DNA from 3 places in the Cellulosimicrobium sp. CpK407 genome. Region 3 is predicted to be linked to each of the others. Evidence: predicted binding sites of a transcription regulator. Region 3 holds the regulator's gene; each other region holds the start of a gene.
The links. The regulator LexA, encoded in region 3, represses DNA repair genes until DNA is damaged. The targets are predictions, from matches to a motif close to TCGAACANNTGTTCGA.
Positions count from the first base shown of each region.

Region 1 (5,995 bases), on a different contig from region 3:
GTCGCGGATCGAGTCCGACTTCGTCAGCAGCGCGACGATGCGGTCCCAGCCGAACGCGATCCCGCCGTGCGGGGGCGCGCCGAACTTGAACGCGTCGAGGAGGAAGCCGAACTTCTCCTGCGCCTCCTCCGGCCCGATGCCCATGACATCGAACACGCGCTCCTGCACGTCGCGGCGGTGGATACGGATCGAGCCGCCGCCGATCTCGTTGCCGTTGCAGACGATGTCGTACGCGTACGCGAGCGCCTCGCCCGGGTTCTGCTCGAACGTGTCGACCCAGTCGGGCGTGGGCGACGTGAACGCGTGGTGCACGGCGGTCCACGCGGAGTTGCCGAGATCGACGTCGTCGTCCTCGCCCGTCGGCTTGAACAGCGGCGCGTCCACGATCCAGACGAACGCCCAGGCGTCCTCGTCGATGGCACCCGTGCGCTTCGCGATCTCCTGGCGTGCGGCGCCGAGCAGGGCGCGCGAGTCCGACGTCTTGCCCGCGGCGAAGAACACGGCGTCGCCCGGCTGCGCGCCGGTCGCGTCGCGCAGACCCTCGCGCTCGGCGTCGGACAGGTTCTTCGCGACGGGGCCGCCGAGCGTGCCGTCCTCGCCGAACGTCACGTACGCGAGGCCGCGAGCGCCGCGCTGCTTGGCCCACTCCTGCCACGCGTCGAACTGGCGGCGCGGCTGCGACGCCCCGCCCGCCATGACGACCGCGCCGACGTACTCCGCCTGGAACACGCGGAACGGCGTGTCCTGGAAGTAGTCCGTGAGCTCGACAAGCGGGTTGCCGAACCGCAGGTCCGGCTTGTCCGACCCGTACAGCCGCATGGCGTCGTGGAAGGTCATGCGCGGGATCGGGGTCGGGATCGTGTACCCGATGAGCTCCCACAGCGCGACGAGGATCTTCTCGGCGAGCGCGATGACGTCGTCCTGCTCGACGAAGCTCATCTCGACGTCGAGCTGCGTGAACTCGGGCTGGCGGTCGGCGCGGAAGTCCTCGTCGCGGTAGCAGCGCGCGATCTGGTAGTAGCGCTCCATGCCCGCGACCATGAGGAGCTGCTTGAAGAGCTGCGGCGACTGCGGCAGCGCGTACCAGGAGCCGGGCGCGAGACGCGCGGGCACGAGGAAGTCGCGCGCGCCCTCGGGCGTCGAGCGCGTGAGGGTCGGCGTCTCGATCTCGACGAACTCCTCCGCGTCGAGCACGCGGCGCGCGGCCTGGTTGACCTTGGCGCGCAGGCGCAGCGCGTGCGCGGGCGCGGGGCGGCGCAGGTCGAGGTAGCGGTGCTTGAGGCGCGCCTCCTCGCCGATCGTCTCGGTGTCCGCGAGCGCCGTGGAGACCTGGAACGGCAGCGCCTCGGACGTGTTGAGCACGACGACGTCGCTCGCGACGACCTCGATCTCGCCCGTGGGCAGGGCCGCGTTCTCGTTGCCGTCGGGTCGGCGCGAGACCTCGCCCGTGACCTGGAGGACGAACTCGTTGCGCAGCGGGTGCGCGACGGCCTCGTCGCGGATGACGACCTGGGCGATGCCGGACGCGTCCCGCAGGTCGATGAAGGCCACGCCTCCGTGATCGCGCCGACGGTCGACCCAGCCCGTGAGGGTGACGGTCTGACCGGTGTGCTCGGCCCGCAGTGAGCCGGCCGTTCGGGTGCGCAGCACGGAGGGTTCCTTCCAGGTGGGCGGTGGGGGTCGCGCTCCCGGGGCGGGCGCGCGTCCGGACGAGTCTAGTGCGGGCGGGCGCGCTGCTCGACCGGATACCGTGGCGGTGCCGCCGCTCCACCGGCGCTCCGACCGTGTCGTGCGTCCGGGCCGGCGGCACCGGCGCGCGCCGACCGGCCCGCCGCCCGCACGAGGAGGGGTGATCGTGGCACGCACCATCGCGACGAACCGGCGCGTCGAGCGCGACGAGCTCGAGCAGTTCCTGCGGTCCCGGCACGACGGCGTCCTCGTCACGACGCGCGCCGACGGGCGGCCACAGCTCAGCCCCGTCACGTACGGGGTCGACGACGCGGGCCGGGTCGTCGTGTCGACGTACCCGGAGCGCGCCAAGGCGGTCAACGTGCGTCGCGACCCGCGCGCGTCGCTGCTCTCGCTGGGCGAGCGCTTCTCGGACCCGTGGGTGCAGGTCGACGGCGAGGCCGAGGTGATCGACCTGCCCGAGTCCGTCGAGCCGCTCGTCGACTACTACCGCTCCGTCAGCGGCGAGCACCCGGACTGGGACGAGTACCGCGAGGCCATGGTGACGCAGGGCAAGTCGCTCGTGCGCCTGACGATCACGCGCTGGGGCCCGGTCGCGACGGGCGGGTTCCCGGCGCGCCTCGCGGACGGCTGACGATCCCGCCGGCGCGGCGGCGTAGCGTGCCGACCATGCCGATCACCCTGTGCGTGATGCTGTGGCCCACCGAGGGCAGCGCCGACCTGCTGAGCGAGTACGAGGACGTCGTCCTCGCGCTCGTGCCCGCGCACGGCGGGCGCGTGCTGTCGCGCGTGCGCGCGCTGCCCGGTCAGGAGGCGTCGCTGCCGACCGAGGTGCAGGTCATCGAGCTGCCCGATGACGACGCGCTCGCCGCGTACCTGGCCGACCCCGCCCGGGTGGCGCTGGCCGACCTCAGGGACCGGGCTGTGGCACGGACGGACATCGTCCGTGTCGGTGCCGTCCCGCACCGCGACCAGCCCTCCTGACCCGGCCGTCGGACGCGCGCCGGCGTCGCGGTCGCGGTGTCGCCCGGACGGTGCCACCAGGTCAGAACAGGACCTGCTCCACTCCCCCGCCGACGACGTCCAGACCCCCGCCGTCCACCGGCATGCCCGCGAGCGCGCCGCCGTGGCCACGCCGGTCGGATTCCTGAGGCGACCCGGCGAGGCTCCCCCTCGGGTAGGCGCCGTCCGCCGGCGGCCCCGGGTCGCGGTGACCGTCCCCGAGACCGCCGAGCTCGCCCCGGCGGTACCGCCCCTCGACGCCCGCGGGACCGCGGTGGCCGGACACCGCGAAGCCGCGCGCCTCGAGCATCGGGCGCACGCGGTCCCACAGCCACGAGCGGTACGCCTTCGAGGCGTACGCGCCACGGGCGTAGACCCGCTCGTAGCCGGGGACGAGCTGCGGGTGCTCGCGCGCGAGCCAACCGAGGTACCACTCGCGCGTCCCGGGCTTGAGGTGCAGCGGCAGCACGGTGACCCCCGTGGCCCCGGCGTCCTTCACGGCGTCGAGCAGGTCTGTCAGCGCGTGCGTGGAGTCGGTGAGCCACGGCAGCACGGGCGCGACCATGACGCCGCACGGCAGGCCCGCCTCGCGGACCGCGCGGATCAGGTCGAGGCGGGCGCGCGGCGAGGGCGTGCCGGGTTCGACGCTCGCCTGGAGCGTCGGGTCCAGCAGCGCGAGCGAGACGCCGATCCCGACCTCGACGCGCGAGGCGGCGTCGGCGAGGAGCGGCAGGTCGCGGCGCAGGAGCGTGCCCTTGGTGAGGACCGATAGGGGCGTGCCGGAGCCCGCGAGCGCGTCGATGATGCCCGGCATGAGGCGGTAGCGCCCCTCGGCCCGCTGGTAGGGGTCCGTGTTCGTGCCGAGCGCGACGGGCTCGCGACCCCACGACGCGCGGGCGAGCTCGGCGCGCAGCACCTCGTCGACGTTCACCTTGACCACGACCTCGCGGTCGAAGTCGTCGCCCGCGTCGAGGTCGAGGTACTGGTGGGTGGGCCGGGCGAAGCAGTTGTGGCTCACGACCCCGGCGGCGACGAAGTCCCGCGTCCCGGTGGTGATGTCGACGAGCTCGGTCTCCTCCCCCGGCCCGTCGAGCGCCTCGAGCGAGTCGACGCGCAGCGCCTCGTCGCCCGTGACGTCCCGGCCCTCGAGCGCGACCCGGCCGCCCGCGAGCGCAGCCGCCCCCGGGCCGACGAGGACGTCGCCCAGCGCCAGGTGGGCGCGGCGCCCGGCCCCGCCGACGACATGGCGCCAGCCCCGTTCGGTGAGGAACCGGTGGTCACCGCTCGCGACGAGGCGCGTGCCGTCCGCGAGGGTCACGCGGTACGCGCGCTTGCGGGTGGTCCAGCGGTCGAGCACGCGCGTGCGCACGTAGCGCCGGTAGGCGCCGTGCGGCGCGGTCCCCACGATCTCGTCGCCGACCCGCAGCTCGCCGATCGGTCGCTGCGTGCCGTCGGCGAGCAGCACCGGGGTGGACGGCGCGAGGCAGTAGGAGCAGGCGTGGCTGCACCCGCGGTACGGGTTGACCGTCCAGCGGAACGGCATGCGCGACATCGCCGGGACCTTCGACAGCGCGCTCTTGGCCGTCACCTCGTGGAACGTGATGCCCGCGAAGTCGGGCGTGCGCACGCTGCGCACGAGGCCCGCCCGCTCCAGCCCCGGGAGAGCGCCGTCGTCCGCGCCGAGCGCTTGTCCGTCCCACCTCACCCGCACATTCGAACAGGTGTTCGATCTCCAGGTCAAGCCCCGCGGTCCTCCCCGGGGGACGCCTGCTCCGCGTCAGCGGCGACCCGCACCCTGCGCAGGGCCGGTGCACGGGCGGCCCAGGGCCCGTCCCGCGGGCTGAGACGCCGGGATTGTCCGCGTGGCCCCGAGGGCCTAGGGTCGGGCCGAACGCCCCCGGGGAGCGCACGAGCGCTGAGAGTGCAGGCCGGACACCCGTCCCACCTGCAGACCCGTGGAACCTGATCTGGTTCGTACCAGCGAAGGGAGCAGGGCCGACGTCACCGTCCCCTGCGCGCTCGTGCCCGTGCGCCCCGCACGCGGCCGGGCGCGCCGGGCCCGGCGGTGGCGCGCCGTCGTGCACCCCTCGCCCCGGGGGCCCGACGGAGGGAACCCGCATGGCCGAGCCCCGCACCACCCCGCAGCAGGCGACCCCGACCGCCGCCGCACCCACCGACCAGCCGCCCACCGGATCGGCCGGCGTGCCGGCCGACCGGTCGGCCGGCGGGGTGCCCGGTCTCGCGGTCCGCCCGACCGGGCGCCCCGCACGGCGCCGCGGGCTGACGCTCCACGAGACGGTGCTCGTCGCCGTCCTCGGCGTCGTCTTCGGGTTCGTGTACTGGGCGTTCGTCCAGCTCTGGGCCCCGCTCCAGCTCGCGATGGGCCCCCTCGCGGACCTCGCCGCGAACGTCCTCGCGGGCGCGTGGATCGTCGTCGGCCCGCTCGCCACGTACATCGTGCGCAAGCCGGGGGTCGGCATCCTTGCCGAGACCCTCGCCGCGCTCGTCGAGGTCGTCTTCCTCGCGTCCCCCGCGGGGCCGCTGCTGCTCGTCGTGGGCCTGGTCCAGGGCGTCGGCGCCGAGCTGCCGTTCGCGCTCACGCGCTACCGCCGGTTCGGATGGTGGGTCTTCGTCGCGTCGGGCGTGAGCGCGGCCCTCGTCACGTTCGCCTTCAACGCCGTGCGCTTCGGCTGGATCGGTCAGGACTACGCGATGCTCCGGCTCGGGATCCAGGTCGTGTCGTGCGTTGTGCTGTGCGGCCTCGCGGCCCGCCTCCTCGGCGACGCCCTCGCCCGCACGGGCGCCCTCGACGCGTTCGCGATCGGCGCGGCCCGCCGTGGGTGAGGCGACCGCGCACGTGGCTGACGTGACCGCGCACGCGCGCGACGCTGTCACCGCCGCCGACGTGACCGTGCACCTCGGGCACCACGGCACCCGGGTGCTCGACGGCGTCGACGTCACCGTCCCGGCCGGGACGAGCCTGCTGGTCCTCGGCCCGTCCGGGTGCGGGAAGTCGACCCTCCTGCGCGCGCTGGTCGGCGTCGTCCCGCACACCCTCCCGGGCGTCGTCCTGGGCGGCCTCCGCGTGACCGGCGCCGACCCGCGCGAGGTGCCGCCGCCCGTGCTCGCCGCCCGCGTGGGCCTCGTCCAGCAGCGGCCCGGCGACCAGCTCTGCCTGGCGCGCGTGGACGAGGAGCTGCGGTTCGCGCTCGAGAACCGTGGCGCCGACCCCCGCACCACGGACGCCCGCGCGACCGCGGCGCTCGCCGCCGTCGGCGCCGCGCACCTGCACGACCGCGCGACC
Region 1 covers NZ_JBGNYC010000002.1:169,988-175,982, forward strand. The annotation lists gene aspS (aspartate--tRNA ligase) at 1-1,650, opposite strand, end outside; gene ABWU78_RS01915 (PPOX class F420-dependent oxidoreductase) at 1,856-2,323, shown strand; gene ABWU78_RS01920 (DUF1330 domain-containing protein) at 2,359-2,673, shown strand; gene ABWU78_RS01925 (Rv2578c family radical SAM protein) at 2,735-4,396, opposite strand; TPP riboswitch at 4,580-4,699, shown strand; gene ABWU78_RS01930 (ECF transporter S component) at 4,810-5,535, shown strand; gene ABWU78_RS01935 (ABC transporter ATP-binding protein) at 5,549-5,995, shown strand, end outside.
Region 1: ABWU78_RS01925 (Rv2578c family radical SAM protein) is a predicted target of LexA. The motif match lies at 4,405-4,420, and genes of this name have one in related genera.

Region 2 (5,995 bases), on a different contig from region 3:
CTGCGGACGCGTCCTCCGTCACGGGCTGCAGGACGATCTGCGTCCCGCCCTCGAGGTCGAGCGCGAGCGCAGGGGCGAAGGAGGCGCCTCCCGGGTTGTCCGCCGAGCGGCCGTCCGTCTTGGTCCCTGCGAAGAGCACGCCGAATAGGACGACGCTCAGGAGCAGGAACAGGACGATCGTCCGGACGGGCCGGGAACGGCGCGTGCTGGAGTTGGCCAACTGTCTGTCTCTTCTCGTGCGGTCGGCCGGGAGGCCGACCAGGTCAGGCGCCGGTCGCTCGGGGCGACCGGCGCACGGTCACTTGCTCTCGGTGCCTTCGTCGCGACGGTCACGGTCCTTGTCCGTGGGCCCGCCGGTCAGGCCGGACAGGTCGTCGGGGACGACGAGGTCGTCGACGTCCTCCTTGGACCCGGACGGCGCGCTGCCGTAGAGCGCGTCGCCGTCGGTCGCCTCGTCGGACGCCGACTCCTCCTCCTCGGGCTCGACCGGCGGGTCGACGAGCTTCGCGATGGCGGCCCGGAGCCACCGGGACTGGTTGCCCGGCGTCGACTCGATCGTGATGACGTCGGCGTCCTCGTCGACGTCGACGATCGTGCCGAACATGCCGGAACCCGTCATCACCTCCTGCCCGGGGGCGAGGTTCGCCCGGAAGTTCTGGGCCTCGCGCTGCTGCTTGCGGGTGCGGCTGGTCATGAGGAACATCGCGCCCGCCGCGAGGGCGAGGATGAGGATGAAGCTGATATCCATGACGGAGTCTCGTGTCCTGTTCTGTGCGGGATCTGCGCGCAGTCTAGGCGTGCGCGCACGGTTCACCAACGAGCCGTCCCGCCGGGGAGTTCCGCCCGCTCGGGCCCCACCCATTCTAGGACCACGTTCGGCGCACCTGTGACCGTCGTCACGGGACGCGCGCCGGACGCGCGGACGGGCTCGCCTCCGGGCTCCCGACGGGACCGCCGTCAGGCGTCGAACAGGGTGCCGCCCTCGCGCGGCGGCGTGAGCCCCAGGTGCGCCCAGGCGGCGGGCGTCGCGACCCGGCCCCGGGGAGTCCGTCCGATCAGACCTTCGCGCACCAGGTACGGCTCGGCGACCGTCTCGACCGTCTCCGCCTCCTCGCCGACCGTCACGGCGAGCGTCGTCAGCCCGACCGGGCCGCCGTTGAAGCGCGTGCACAGGGCCGTCAGGACCGCCCGGTCGAGGCGGTCCAGGCCGATGGGGTCCACCTCGTAGACCTCGAGCGCTGCGCGCGCGGCCGCGAGGTCCATGCTCCCGTCGCCGCGGACCTGCGCCCAGTCGCGCACGCGCCGCAGCAGGCGGTTGGCGATGCGGGGCGTGCCCCGCGAGCGACCGGCGATCTCGCGCGCGGCGTCCGGGTCGAGCACGACGCCGAGCAGCCCGGCGGACCGGGAGAGCACGCGCTCGAGCTCCTCGCTCGAGTAGAAGTCGAGGTGCCCGGTGAACCCGAACCGGTCGCGCAGCGGCGCCGGCAGCAGGCCCGCGCGCGTCGTGGCACCGACGGCGGTGAAGGGCGGCAGCGAGAGCGGGATCGCGCTCGCGCCCGCGCCCTTGCCCACGACGACGTCGACCCGGAAGTCCTCCATCGCCATGTAGAGGAGCTCCTCCGCGGGCCGCGCGAGGCGGTGGATCTCGTCGATGAAGAGCACCTCGCCCTCCTCGAGCGAGGACAGGACGGCCGCGAGGTCCCCGGCGTGCTGGATCGCCGGCCCGGACGTGACGCGCAGCGACGTCCCGAGCTCCGCCGCGATGATCATGGCGAGCGTCGTCTTCCCGAGCCCGGGTGGCCCGGACAGCAGCACGTGGTCCGGCGAGCTCCCGCGGGCGAGCGCGGCCTGGAGCACGAGCGAGAGCTGGTCGCGCACGACGGCCTGCCCGACGAACTCCTCGAGCCTGCGGGGGCGCAGCGCCGCCTCGGCGGCGCGCTCGAGGTCGTCCGCTCCCGCCGCGACGATCCGCTCGGACGAGAACGTGCCGTCCCCGCCGAAGCCGTCCACGCCCACCTGGTCGAAGTTCGCCACGGTCAGCCCCTCGGTCCGCCGAGGACGCGCAGCGCGGCACGCAGCGCGCCGGCCACGTCGGGCGCCTCGACGACGTCGACACCGGCCTCGGCGAGGACGGTGGAGACGGCGTCGTCCGCGGCCTTGAGGTTCCAGCCGAGCCCGACGAGCGCCTCGACCACCTGGTCCCGACGGTCGTCGACCGGGCGCGGGCCGGTCCCGGTGGCCGGCGCGCCCGCCCCGGGGGCGTCGGCCCCGGTGGGCGGCCCGAGCTTGTCGCCCAGCTCGAGCGCGATCCGCTGCGCGCCCTTGGTGCCGATGCCGGGGACACGCACCAGGGCGGCGATGTCGCCACCTCCCACGGCGCGTCGCAGGGCGTCGGGCGTGTGCACCGCGAGCATCGCGAGCGCGAGCCGCGGCCCGACGCCGCTGACGGTCTGGACGGTCTCGAAGACGGTCCGCTCGTCGTCGTCGGCGAACCCGTAGAGGGTGAAGGAGTCCTCGCGGACCACGAGGCTCGTCGCGAGCCGAGCGTCCTCGCCCACGCGCAGGCCCGCGAGGGTCGCCGGCGTGGCGTGCACGAGGTAGCCCACTCCCCCGACCTCGAGCACGGCGCGGTCGAGCTGGACGCTCGCCACGACTCCGCTCAGCGACGCGATCACCCAGGCTCCTCTCCCGGTCGGCTCCGCCGACCTGGTCCGATGGTCCGCCGGCGCGACGACCGCGGACGGCGCCGAGAAGGTGTGTCGAACACCCGTACGACCGCGGTCACTCTAGCAAGGTGCGCCCACGCCCCGGCCGACCGACACGGGCGCCGTCAGCGCGGTGCCCGCCGGGCCTTCGCCGCGTGCTCGGCCGCGGCCCAGGCACGCTGCGCCGGCGTCAGCTCGTGCCGCTCGCCGCCCTGGAGCGCGCCCGAGGGTCGCCACAGGTGGCAGATCGCGAGCGCGAGCGCGTCGGCGGCGTCCGCGGGCCTCGGCGGCTCCGCGAGCCCCAGGATGCTCGCGACCATGCGCTGGACCTGCTCCTTGCCCGCGCGCCCGCTCCCCGTGACCGCAGCCTTGACCTCGGACGGCGTGTGCAGCGCGACGGGGACGCCCCGCTTTGCCGCGCCGACCATCGCGAGACCCGCGGCCTGGGCCGTGCCCATCACGGTCCCGACGTTGTGCTGGGCGAACACGCGCTCGACCGCGACGACGTCCGGAACGTGCTCGTCGAACCACGCGTCGAGCCGCTCCGCGATCCGCAGCAGCCGCAGGTCCACGCTGAGGTCCGGGTCCGTCCGGATCACGCCGACGGCCACGAGCTCGGCCCGCCGCCCCCGCGCGGAGTCCACCACCCCGACGCCGCACCGGGTCAGCCCAGGATCCACACCGAGAACGCGCACCCCGCTAGCCTCCCACGAGCCGACGACGGAACCTCGGCGCCTCGCGGGCACGCACCGAGGTGAGCCGACACCGGCGGGGTGGGTGGGACGCGCGCGGTCGTGGCGGGCCTGGCGGGAGCCGCGAGGGACGAGCGGCGGATGGTAGACCGCGCGCGTCCCACCCACCCCGCACCCAGGGCGACCAGACCTCACCTCGGGCGAACCCAGCGGTCAGTCGTCGTTCTCGAGCTCCGCCATGACCTCGTCCGACGCGTCGAAGTTCGCGTAGACGTTCTGCACGTCGTCGCTGTCCTCGAGCGCGTCGATGAGGCGCAGGATCTTGCGCGCGCCGTCGGCGTCGACCTCGACCTCCATGGACGGGTGCCAGATCGAGTCGGCGGAGTCGTACTCGAGCCCCGCCTCCTGGATCGCCGTGCGCACGGCGACGAGGTCGCTCGCCTCGCACAGGACCTCGATGACCTCGCCGGAGTCGGTGACCTCCTCGGCGCCCGCCTCGAGCGCGGCGAGCATGACGTCGTCCTCGGTCACGCCGTCCGCCTTCGGCACGACGACGAGGCCCTTGCGCGAGAAGAGGTAGGACACGGAGCCCGGGTCGGCGAGGTTGCCGCCGTTGCGGCTGAACGCGAGGCGGACCTCGGAGGCCGCCCGGTTCTTGTTGTCGGTGAGGCACTCGACCAGGACGGCGATGCCGTTGGGGCCGTAGCCCTCGTACATGATCGTCTGGTAGTCGACGGCGTCGGCGCCCGTGCCGGACCCGCGCTTGACGGCGCGGTCGATGTTGTCGTTGGGGACCGACGACTTCTTCGCCTTCTGGATGGCGTCGAACAGCGTCGGGTTGCCCGCGGGGTCACCGCCGCCGGTGCGCGCCGCGACCTCGATGTTCTTGATGAGCTTCGCGAAGAGCTTGCCGCGCTTGGCGTCGATGGCCGCCTTCTTGTGCTTGGTCGTGGCCCACTTGGAGTGCCCTGACATGCGTTCCTACCCCTTCGAAATTCTGACGAACAGCTCGTGCACGCGCGCGTCCCCGGAGATCTCCGGGTGGAACGAGGTGGCGAGCAGCGATCCCTGCTGGACTGCGACGATCCTACCGGCGGCGGCCGCGGGGATGCCGGGCGCCTCGTGATCGGGGATGCGCGCGAGCACGTCGACGCCCGGGCCGACCTCCTCGACCCACGGCGCGCGGATGAACACCGCGTGCACGGTGCCCGCCCCCTCGGCCCCGGCGCGACCGCCGTCCTGGGGGGCGATGCCGGCGAACGCGAGGTCGGTCTCGAACGAGTCGACCTGCCGGCCAAAGGCGTTGCGCCGGACCGTCACGTCGAGCCCGCCGATGGTCCGCTGGTCGGCCGTGCCGCCGAGGATGCGGTCCGCGAGCAGGATCATGCCGGCGCACGAGCCGTAGACCGGCAGGCCCTCGGCGATGCGTGCGCGCAGCGGCTCGTCGAGCTCGAAGATCCGCAGGAGCTTCTCGATGGTGGTCGACTCGCCCCCGGGGAGCACGAGCCCGTCGACCGCGGCGAGCTCCTCGGGGCGCCGCACGCCGACCGTGCGCGCGCCGGCGGCCTCGAGCGCGGCGCGGTGCTCGCGCACATCGCCCTGCAGCGCCAGGACTCCGATCGTGGTCGTCACGAACGGGAATGATACGTCCGTCGCCGCCCGCACCCCGCCACACCGGTTGCTAGCCTCGCCGTCGTGACCACTCCGCCCGGCCCCGGACCGACACCGCCGTATCCTGCCCAGCCGCCGTCCGGGTATCCCGGTCCTTCGGTCCCGTACCCCGGTCTCCCGCCCCGTCCGCCGCGGAGCACGCGCGGCGCGACGGTCCTGATCGTGGTCGGCGCGGTCCTGCTGGCGGTCGCGCTCGTCGCCGGCGTCCTGGGCGCCACGACCTTCCTGCGGGCGCTGCCGACGGGCGTCGTCGACAGCACGGGCGCCCCCGGCTCGGCCGCGCTCGCCTCCGGCGACGTCCCGGGCGAGGCGGACGTCGCGCTCTCGGGCGGTCGACCGTTCAGCGTGTGGGCGGTCGTGCCGATCGGCGCCGAGGGGTTCGACGCCGACGACGTCACCGTGACCTGCCCCGACGGCGACCTCGACGTGCGGCACCCCTCCGTCTCCGGGAGCTCCGGCTTCGGCTCGCACGAGGCGACGACCGTCGCCGAGGTGACCTCGCCGTCGGCCCAGACGTGCACCGTGGCCGTCGCCCAGGGCGACGCGTCCCCCGGGGCGACGTTCGTCGTCACCGAGGGCTGGCAGTTCGGCGAGTTCTTCGCGACGGTCGGCGGCACGATCCTGCTGTGGTTCGTGGCGATCGGCGGGGCGGTCCTCGGTCTGGGGCTCCTCGTCGGCGGGATCGTGTGGCGGGTCGTCGCCCGTCGTCCGTAGCACCGGGCAGGCACTCGCGCGCCGCGGCGGGACTGCCGCGTCAGCCCGGACCTCAGTCCTCGCGAGCCGTCCCGAGGTGGTGCGTGACGCCGTCCCACCCGCCCAGCAGCGGCGCGACGAGGTCGGCCAGGCCCTCGGGGAACACCTCGATCTCGACGCCGCGCAGGTCGTCGAGCGACCACCAGCGCATCTCGTCGACGACGTCGTGCTCGA
Region 2 covers NZ_JBGNYC010000023.1:8,848-14,842, forward strand. The annotation lists gene secD (protein translocase subunit SecD) at 1-220, opposite strand, end outside; gene yajC (preprotein translocase subunit YajC) at 299-748, opposite strand; gene ruvB (Holliday junction branch migration DNA helicase RuvB) at 958-2,010, opposite strand; gene ruvA (Holliday junction branch migration protein RuvA) at 2,037-2,675, opposite strand; gene ruvC (crossover junction endodeoxyribonuclease RuvC) at 2,831-3,400, opposite strand; gene ABWU78_RS11595 (YebC/PmpR family DNA-binding transcriptional regulator) at 3,611-4,372, opposite strand; gene pdxT (pyridoxal 5'-phosphate synthase glutaminase subunit PdxT) at 4,379-5,029, opposite strand; gene ABWU78_RS11605 (hypothetical protein) at 5,231-5,782, shown strand; gene ABWU78_RS11610 (NUDIX hydrolase) at 5,835-5,995, opposite strand, start outside.
Region 2: ruvA (Holliday junction branch migration protein RuvA) is a predicted target of LexA. The motif match lies at 2,760-2,775, and genes of this name have one in related genera.

Region 3 (5,995 bases):
GGCCGCGTGCCGACCGACTCCTCCGCCTCCGCCGCTCCCCCGTTCCCGGACCGGGCCCCGCTGCCGCACCGCCGTCTCGGTCGGTCCGGGCTGGCGCTGCCGGCGGTGTCGCTGGGCCTGTGGCAGAACTTCGGCGACGCCGACCCGCGGGCGACGCAGCGCGAGATCGTGCTGCACGCGGTCGACCGCGGCGTGACCCACCTCGATCTCGCGAACAACTACGGCCCGCCGGGCGGAGCGGCCGAGGAGTCCCTGGGGCACCTCCTCGCGCGCGAGCTGCGGACGGTGCGCGACGAGCTCGTCGTGACGACCAAGGCCGGCTACCGCATGGGGCCCGGCCCCTACGGAGAGGGCGGCTCGCGCAAGTACCTGCTCTCCTCGCTCGACGCCTCGCTGCGTCGCCTCGGGCTCGACCACGTCGACATCTTCTACTCCCACCGCTTCGACCCGACGACGCCGCTCGAGGAGACGGTCGGTGCGCTCGCCACCGCGGTCCGTTCGGGTCGCGCGCGGTACGCGGGCATCTCGTCCTACTCGGCGCGTCGCACCCGGGAGGCGCTGCGGGTCGCGGAGCAGGTGGGCGTCGACCTCGTCGTGACGCAGGTGTCGTACTCGATGCTCAACCGGTGGGTCGAGGAGCCCGACCCGCACGACCCCGCGGGCGCGTCCGTGCTCGACGTCGCGGGCGCCGCGGGGCTCGGGGTCGTCGCCTTCTCGCCGCTCGCCCAGGGGATGCTCACCGACCGGTACCTGCGCGGGGTTCCGGACGACTCGCGCGCGGCGCGCGGGGGGCCGCTCCGACCGGCGTTCCTCTCGGAGGCGAACCTCGACCACGTCCGCCGGCTCGACGACCTCGCCCGCGCCCACGGGCGCAGCCTCGCCACGACGGCGATCCTCTGGGCGATGCGGGACGAGCGCGTCACGTCCGTGCTGCTCGGCGCGAGCTCGACGCGGCAGCTCGACGAGAACCTCGCCGCGCTCGACGCGCCGGCGCTCTCCGCCGAGGAGCTCGCTGCCGTCGACGCGCTGCCCGCGGACACCGGCATCAACATCTGGGCGTCGCGGTCCAGCGACCTGTAGGCCCGCCGGACGCGCGCCGACGACGCGGGACCCCTGCCGGGGCCGCGACGTGCCCTCGCGCGTGCGGCCTCAGGCGTGCGGTGCGACCTCCCCGCGAACGTCCGCCCCCGGAGCGGTGCCGCTCGAGCCCTCCTCGGCCCGGGCCGCGGCCGTCTCGCGCTCCTCGCGCTCGACGCGCAGCGACGTGATCGCGCTCTCGAAGTCCTCGAGCGAGTCGAACGCCTGGTAGACGCTCGCGAAGCGCAGGTAGGCGACCTCGTCGAGCTCGCGCAGCGGCCCGAGGATCGCGAGCCCGATCTCGTACGCGTCGAGCTCGGCGCTGCCGCTCGCCCGGATGGTCTCCTCGACGCGCTGCGCGAGCACCGCGAGGTCGTCCTCGTTGACGGGTCGCCCCTGGCAGGCCTTGCGCACGCCGTTGACGATCTTCTCGCGCGAGAAGGGCTCCGTGACGCCGGAGCGCTTGACCACGGACAGGCTCGCGGTCTCGATCGTCGTGAAGCGGCGGTTGCACTCGGGGCACTGGCGGCGCCGACGGATCGACGCGCCGTCGTCCGAGGTGCGCGAGTCGACGACGCGGGAGTCCGCGTGGCGGCAGAACGGGCAGTGCATGGCGGGCTCCTCCGCGGGGTTCGCGCCGACAGGTCGGCGCGACGAACGTATGCCGTCGCGGCGGGACCGTGCAACACGCCTCCGACGCCGGCCGCTCGCGCCCGCCGCGTCGTCGGCGCGCAGACGGCCGCACCGGTGCTCGTGGACGGCAGAACGGGGGCGGTCGTGGTCGACCGCCCCCGTCGGGACGCCCCCGTCCCCATCTCGCGCGTGACTCGCCTCACGCGCGGCGACGTGCACAGGAGTCGCGGTGGACCGCGCGCTCCTCACCTCGTCCGCCCAGCCCCCCAGCCGGCGTTGTGAGGTGACACTAACTTAGGGCGACCTAAATGATGCCGCAACCCCTGCGCACCGCACGGGGCCCGGTTTCGCCCGTGTCCTGCGTCACAGCGCGCTCTCGCGTCCGCACCGAGGGCGCCCAGCCGGCCTCAGGCGGACGCCGGGAGGAGGATCTTCTGGCCGGCCTGGAGGCCCGAGGACGAGAGCCCGTTGAGCTCGGCGAGCCCGCCCACGACGTCGCGCAGGTCCTCTCCCGGCGCCGCCACCCCCTGCGCGAGCTCCCACAGCGTCTCCCCCGAGCTCACGACGTGCACCCGGACCTCCACGGGCTCGCCCGGGCCGCTCGCGACGGCGACGCCCACCCGCGCGGCCAGCAGCAGGACCGCGGCGGCCAGGAGCACGAGGACCACGCGGCCCCGGCGCGTGAGCCGCAGCGGCCGCTCCTCCGCACGCCCCGTCACCCCGCCCGCAGGGCCGAGGGGCCCGACCGTCGAGATCGCCATCGCATCCATGCCTGCTCCGTCCCGGCCCGCGGGCCCGATCGCCTTCCCCGGTCGATCGGACGCCGCGAGCCCTTCGCCTCCGCGCCGACCGGGTCGGTCGAACACGTGTACGTAGAACACCTGTACGAAGGTCTATCACGAACGACCGACAGAGTCGAGACATGCTCGAACAGGTGTTTGATTCGTGTCGCAACCTCCCCTAGCCTGGGGTCAGGTCGGTTCGCCGGACATGTCCGCTCGGACCCGGAGGGGCGACCGAGGTCCCGGAGCGCACGCCCCGGGGAGGGGAGGCCGCACGCCCGGGAGGCGTCGGCGGCCGCGACGGACGAAGGCGGAGCGACCATGGCGGGACGAGGCACGGACAGGGCACGGGGGCTCGCCGAGGTGCGGGAGCTCCCGGACGGGTCGGCGGGGGGTGACGGGCTCACGCCGCGCCAGCGCCTCGTGCTCGAGACCATCCGCGCGTGCGTCGAGCAGCGCGGCTACCCGCCGAGCATGCGGGAGATCGGCGAGGCCGTGGGCCTGACGAGCCCGTCGTCGGTGAAGCACCAGCTCACGACTCTCGAGCGCAAGGGCTTCCTGCGTCGCGACCCGAACCGCCCCCGCGCGATCGAGGTCGTCCAGCCGGACGACGCGCGCCGCGCCACCCCGCTCACGGCAGCGGGCTCCGCGCCCGAGCCCGCGTACGACGAGGCGCACCCGGCTCCGTCCTACGTCCCGGTCGTCGGCCGCATCGCCGCCGGCGGCCCGATCCTCGCGGAGCAGGTCGTCGAGGACGTCTTCCCGCTGCCTCGCCAGCTCGTCGGCGAGGGCGAGCTCTTCCTCCTGCGGGTGCAGGGCGACTCGATGGTCGACGCCGCGATCTGCGACGGCGACTGGGTCGTCGTCCGCCGCCAGCCCGTCGCGGAGAACGGCGAGATCGTCGCGGCGATGATCGACGGCGAGGCCACGGTGAAGTCCCTGCGCCGCGCGGACGGTCGCGTCTGGCTCATGCCGCACAACGCCGCGTACGACCCGATCCCTGGCGACGACGCCCAGGTCCTCGGCCGCGTCGTCTCCGTGCTGCGCAGCCTCTGAGCCGCACGGACCGTCCGTCGCCGCACCCTCCCGAGCGGTCCCTCGCGGGGCGGACGAGGCGGGCGCCGGCACGTCGAGGTCGGAAGCGCCGAGAGCCGGGTGGTCGTCGACCACCCGGCTCTCACACGCCGTTCCGGACCCGCCGGCGAACCGGTCGGTCAGAGACCGAAGCGCCGGGCGACGGCGTGCAGCGACTCGGCGGACGAGCGCAGCCCGGCGAGCTCCGCGTCGGACAGCGGGACCTCGACCCGCTCGGTGGCGCCACGCCGGTCGACGAGCGTCGGCAGCGAGAGGCACACGTCGTCGAGCCCGTACGCGCCGTCGAGCAGCGTCGAGACGGGCAGGATGCGGTGCTCGTCGTCGAGCACGGCCTCGATGATGCGCGTGCCCGCGAGCCCCACGGCGTAGTTCGTCGCCCCCTTGCCCTCGATGATCCGGTAGGCCGACTGCACGACCTCGCGCGCGATGTCGTCGCGCACGCCTGCCGTGAGCGGACCGCGACCGCCCAGGCCGGGCCACTCGAGGAGCGGGACGCCGCCGATGGTCGCCGAGCTCCACAGCGGGATCTCGCTGTCGCCGTGCTCGCCGGCGATGTACGCGTGGACGTTCTGCACCGCGACGCCGCAGTGCTGGGCCACGAGGAAGCGCAGCCGCGAGGAGTCGAGGACGGTCCCGCTGCCGAAGAGCTGCGAAGGCGGCAGCCCGGAGAACTTGAGCGCCGCGTAGGTGACGATGTCGACGGGGTTGGTCACCATGACGTAGACCGCGTCCGGGGCGACCTCCACGAGACCCGGCAGGATCGTCCGCATGAGGCCGATCGTGCCCTCGGCGAGGTCGAGCCGCGTCTGGCCCGGCTTCTGCTTCGCCCCGGCCGTCACGACGACCACGTCGGCCCCCGCGCACACCGCGACGTCGTCCGACCCCTCGACCCGGGCCATCGGCATGAACTGGATGCCGTGCTGGAGGTCCGCCACCTCCGCGTCGACCTTCGCCCGGTTCACGTCCAGGAGCGCCACGGTGCGCGCGGCCCCGCGCATGAGGGCCGCATACGCCAGGGTCGACCCGACCGCACCCGCGCCGACGATCGCCAGCTTGGTCGTCCGCGCTCCCCCTCCCGGCCCACCCGTGCTCGCGTCACCCGTGCCCTGCGGGGACGTGCTCGTCGTCATGTCGCCTCCGTGAAGTCGCTGGAATCGTGAAGACCGCGGAAAGGACTCAGCCTAGGGCGGCGAGGCGCCGGAGCGCACCGGTGGCGACGTCGCGGTCGGTCGTCTGCCAGAACCCCGGCATGGACCGCGTGAGGAACGTGCCGTAGCGCGCGGTCACGAGACGCGGGTCGAGGACCGCGACCACGCCTCGATCCGTGGTGGACCGGACGAGCCGGCCGGCGCCCTGCGCGAGCAGGAGGGCGGCGTGCGTCGCGGAGACCTGCATGAAGCCGTTGCCGCCCGCCGCCTCGACCGCCCGCGCCCGGGCCGACTTCACCGGGTCGTCCGGACGGGGGAACGGGATCCGGTCGATGAGCACGAGCTGGCACGACGGCCCGGGCACGTCGACGCCCTGCCAGAGCGACAGCGTGCCGAACAGGCAGGTGGCCGGGTCGTCGGTGAACTCGCGCACGAGCGTCGGGAGCTGGTCGTCGCCCTGGCACAGGATCGGCACGTCGAGCCGCTCGCGCATCGCCTCCGCCGCGGCGACCGCGGCGCGGCGCGACGAGAACAGGCCGAGCGTGCGCCCGCCCGCCGCCTCGACGAGCGCGGCGATCTCGTCGAGCTGGTGCTCCGTGGAGGCCTCGCGGCCCGGCGTCGGGAGGGCCTTGGCGACGTAGAGGATGCCCTGCCGCGCGTAGTCGAACGGGCTGCCGACGTCGAGGCCGCGCCACCGTGGTCCGTCGGCGTCGCCGCCCTCGCCACCGCCCCCGAGCCCGAAGGTGCGCGCGACGGCGTCGAAGCTGCCGCCGAGCGCGAGCGTCGCGGACGTGAACACCCCGGTCCGCTCGGCGAGCAGGTGCGTACGGATGAGGCCCGCGACGCCCAGCGGGGCGGCGTGCAGGCGGCTCGCGCCCTCCCCGAACCGGTCGGCCGACCAGCCGCCCTCGCCGGGGCGCGAGCACCAGAGCACGTCGTGCCCGGTCGGGTCCGCGGCCATGCGCTCGGCGACCTCGAAGAGCTGCAGCATCGTCGACTGCGCCATCTTCAGCCCGGAGTCGGGCTGGGCCGGCTTGGTCACCCCGGTCTCGGGCTTGAGCGTCGAGAGGACCTCCCGCGCGGCGTCGCGCACCGCGGCGACCGCCGAGCGCGCGCCGTCGGGCAGGCCGTCGGGGAACCGCTCGGCGGGCAGCGACCCGACGACCGTCCCGAACGCCGCCGACGCCGCGTCGAGCGCGTCCGTGGTCACGCCGCCGTGCCGCCGCGCGAGGCGTGCCGCGCTCTCGATCGCCGGTACCG
Region 3 covers NZ_JBGNYC010000004.1:71,303-77,297, forward strand. The annotation lists gene ABWU78_RS03135 (aldo/keto reductase) at 7-1,080, shown strand; gene nrdR (transcriptional regulator NrdR) at 1,150-1,689, opposite strand; gene ABWU78_RS03145 (LysM peptidoglycan-binding domain-containing protein) at 2,118-2,480, opposite strand; gene lexA (transcriptional repressor LexA) at 2,814-3,548, shown strand; gene ABWU78_RS03155 (L-lactate dehydrogenase) at 3,707-4,717, opposite strand; gene ABWU78_RS03160 (ATP-dependent DNA helicase) at 4,764-5,995, opposite strand, start outside.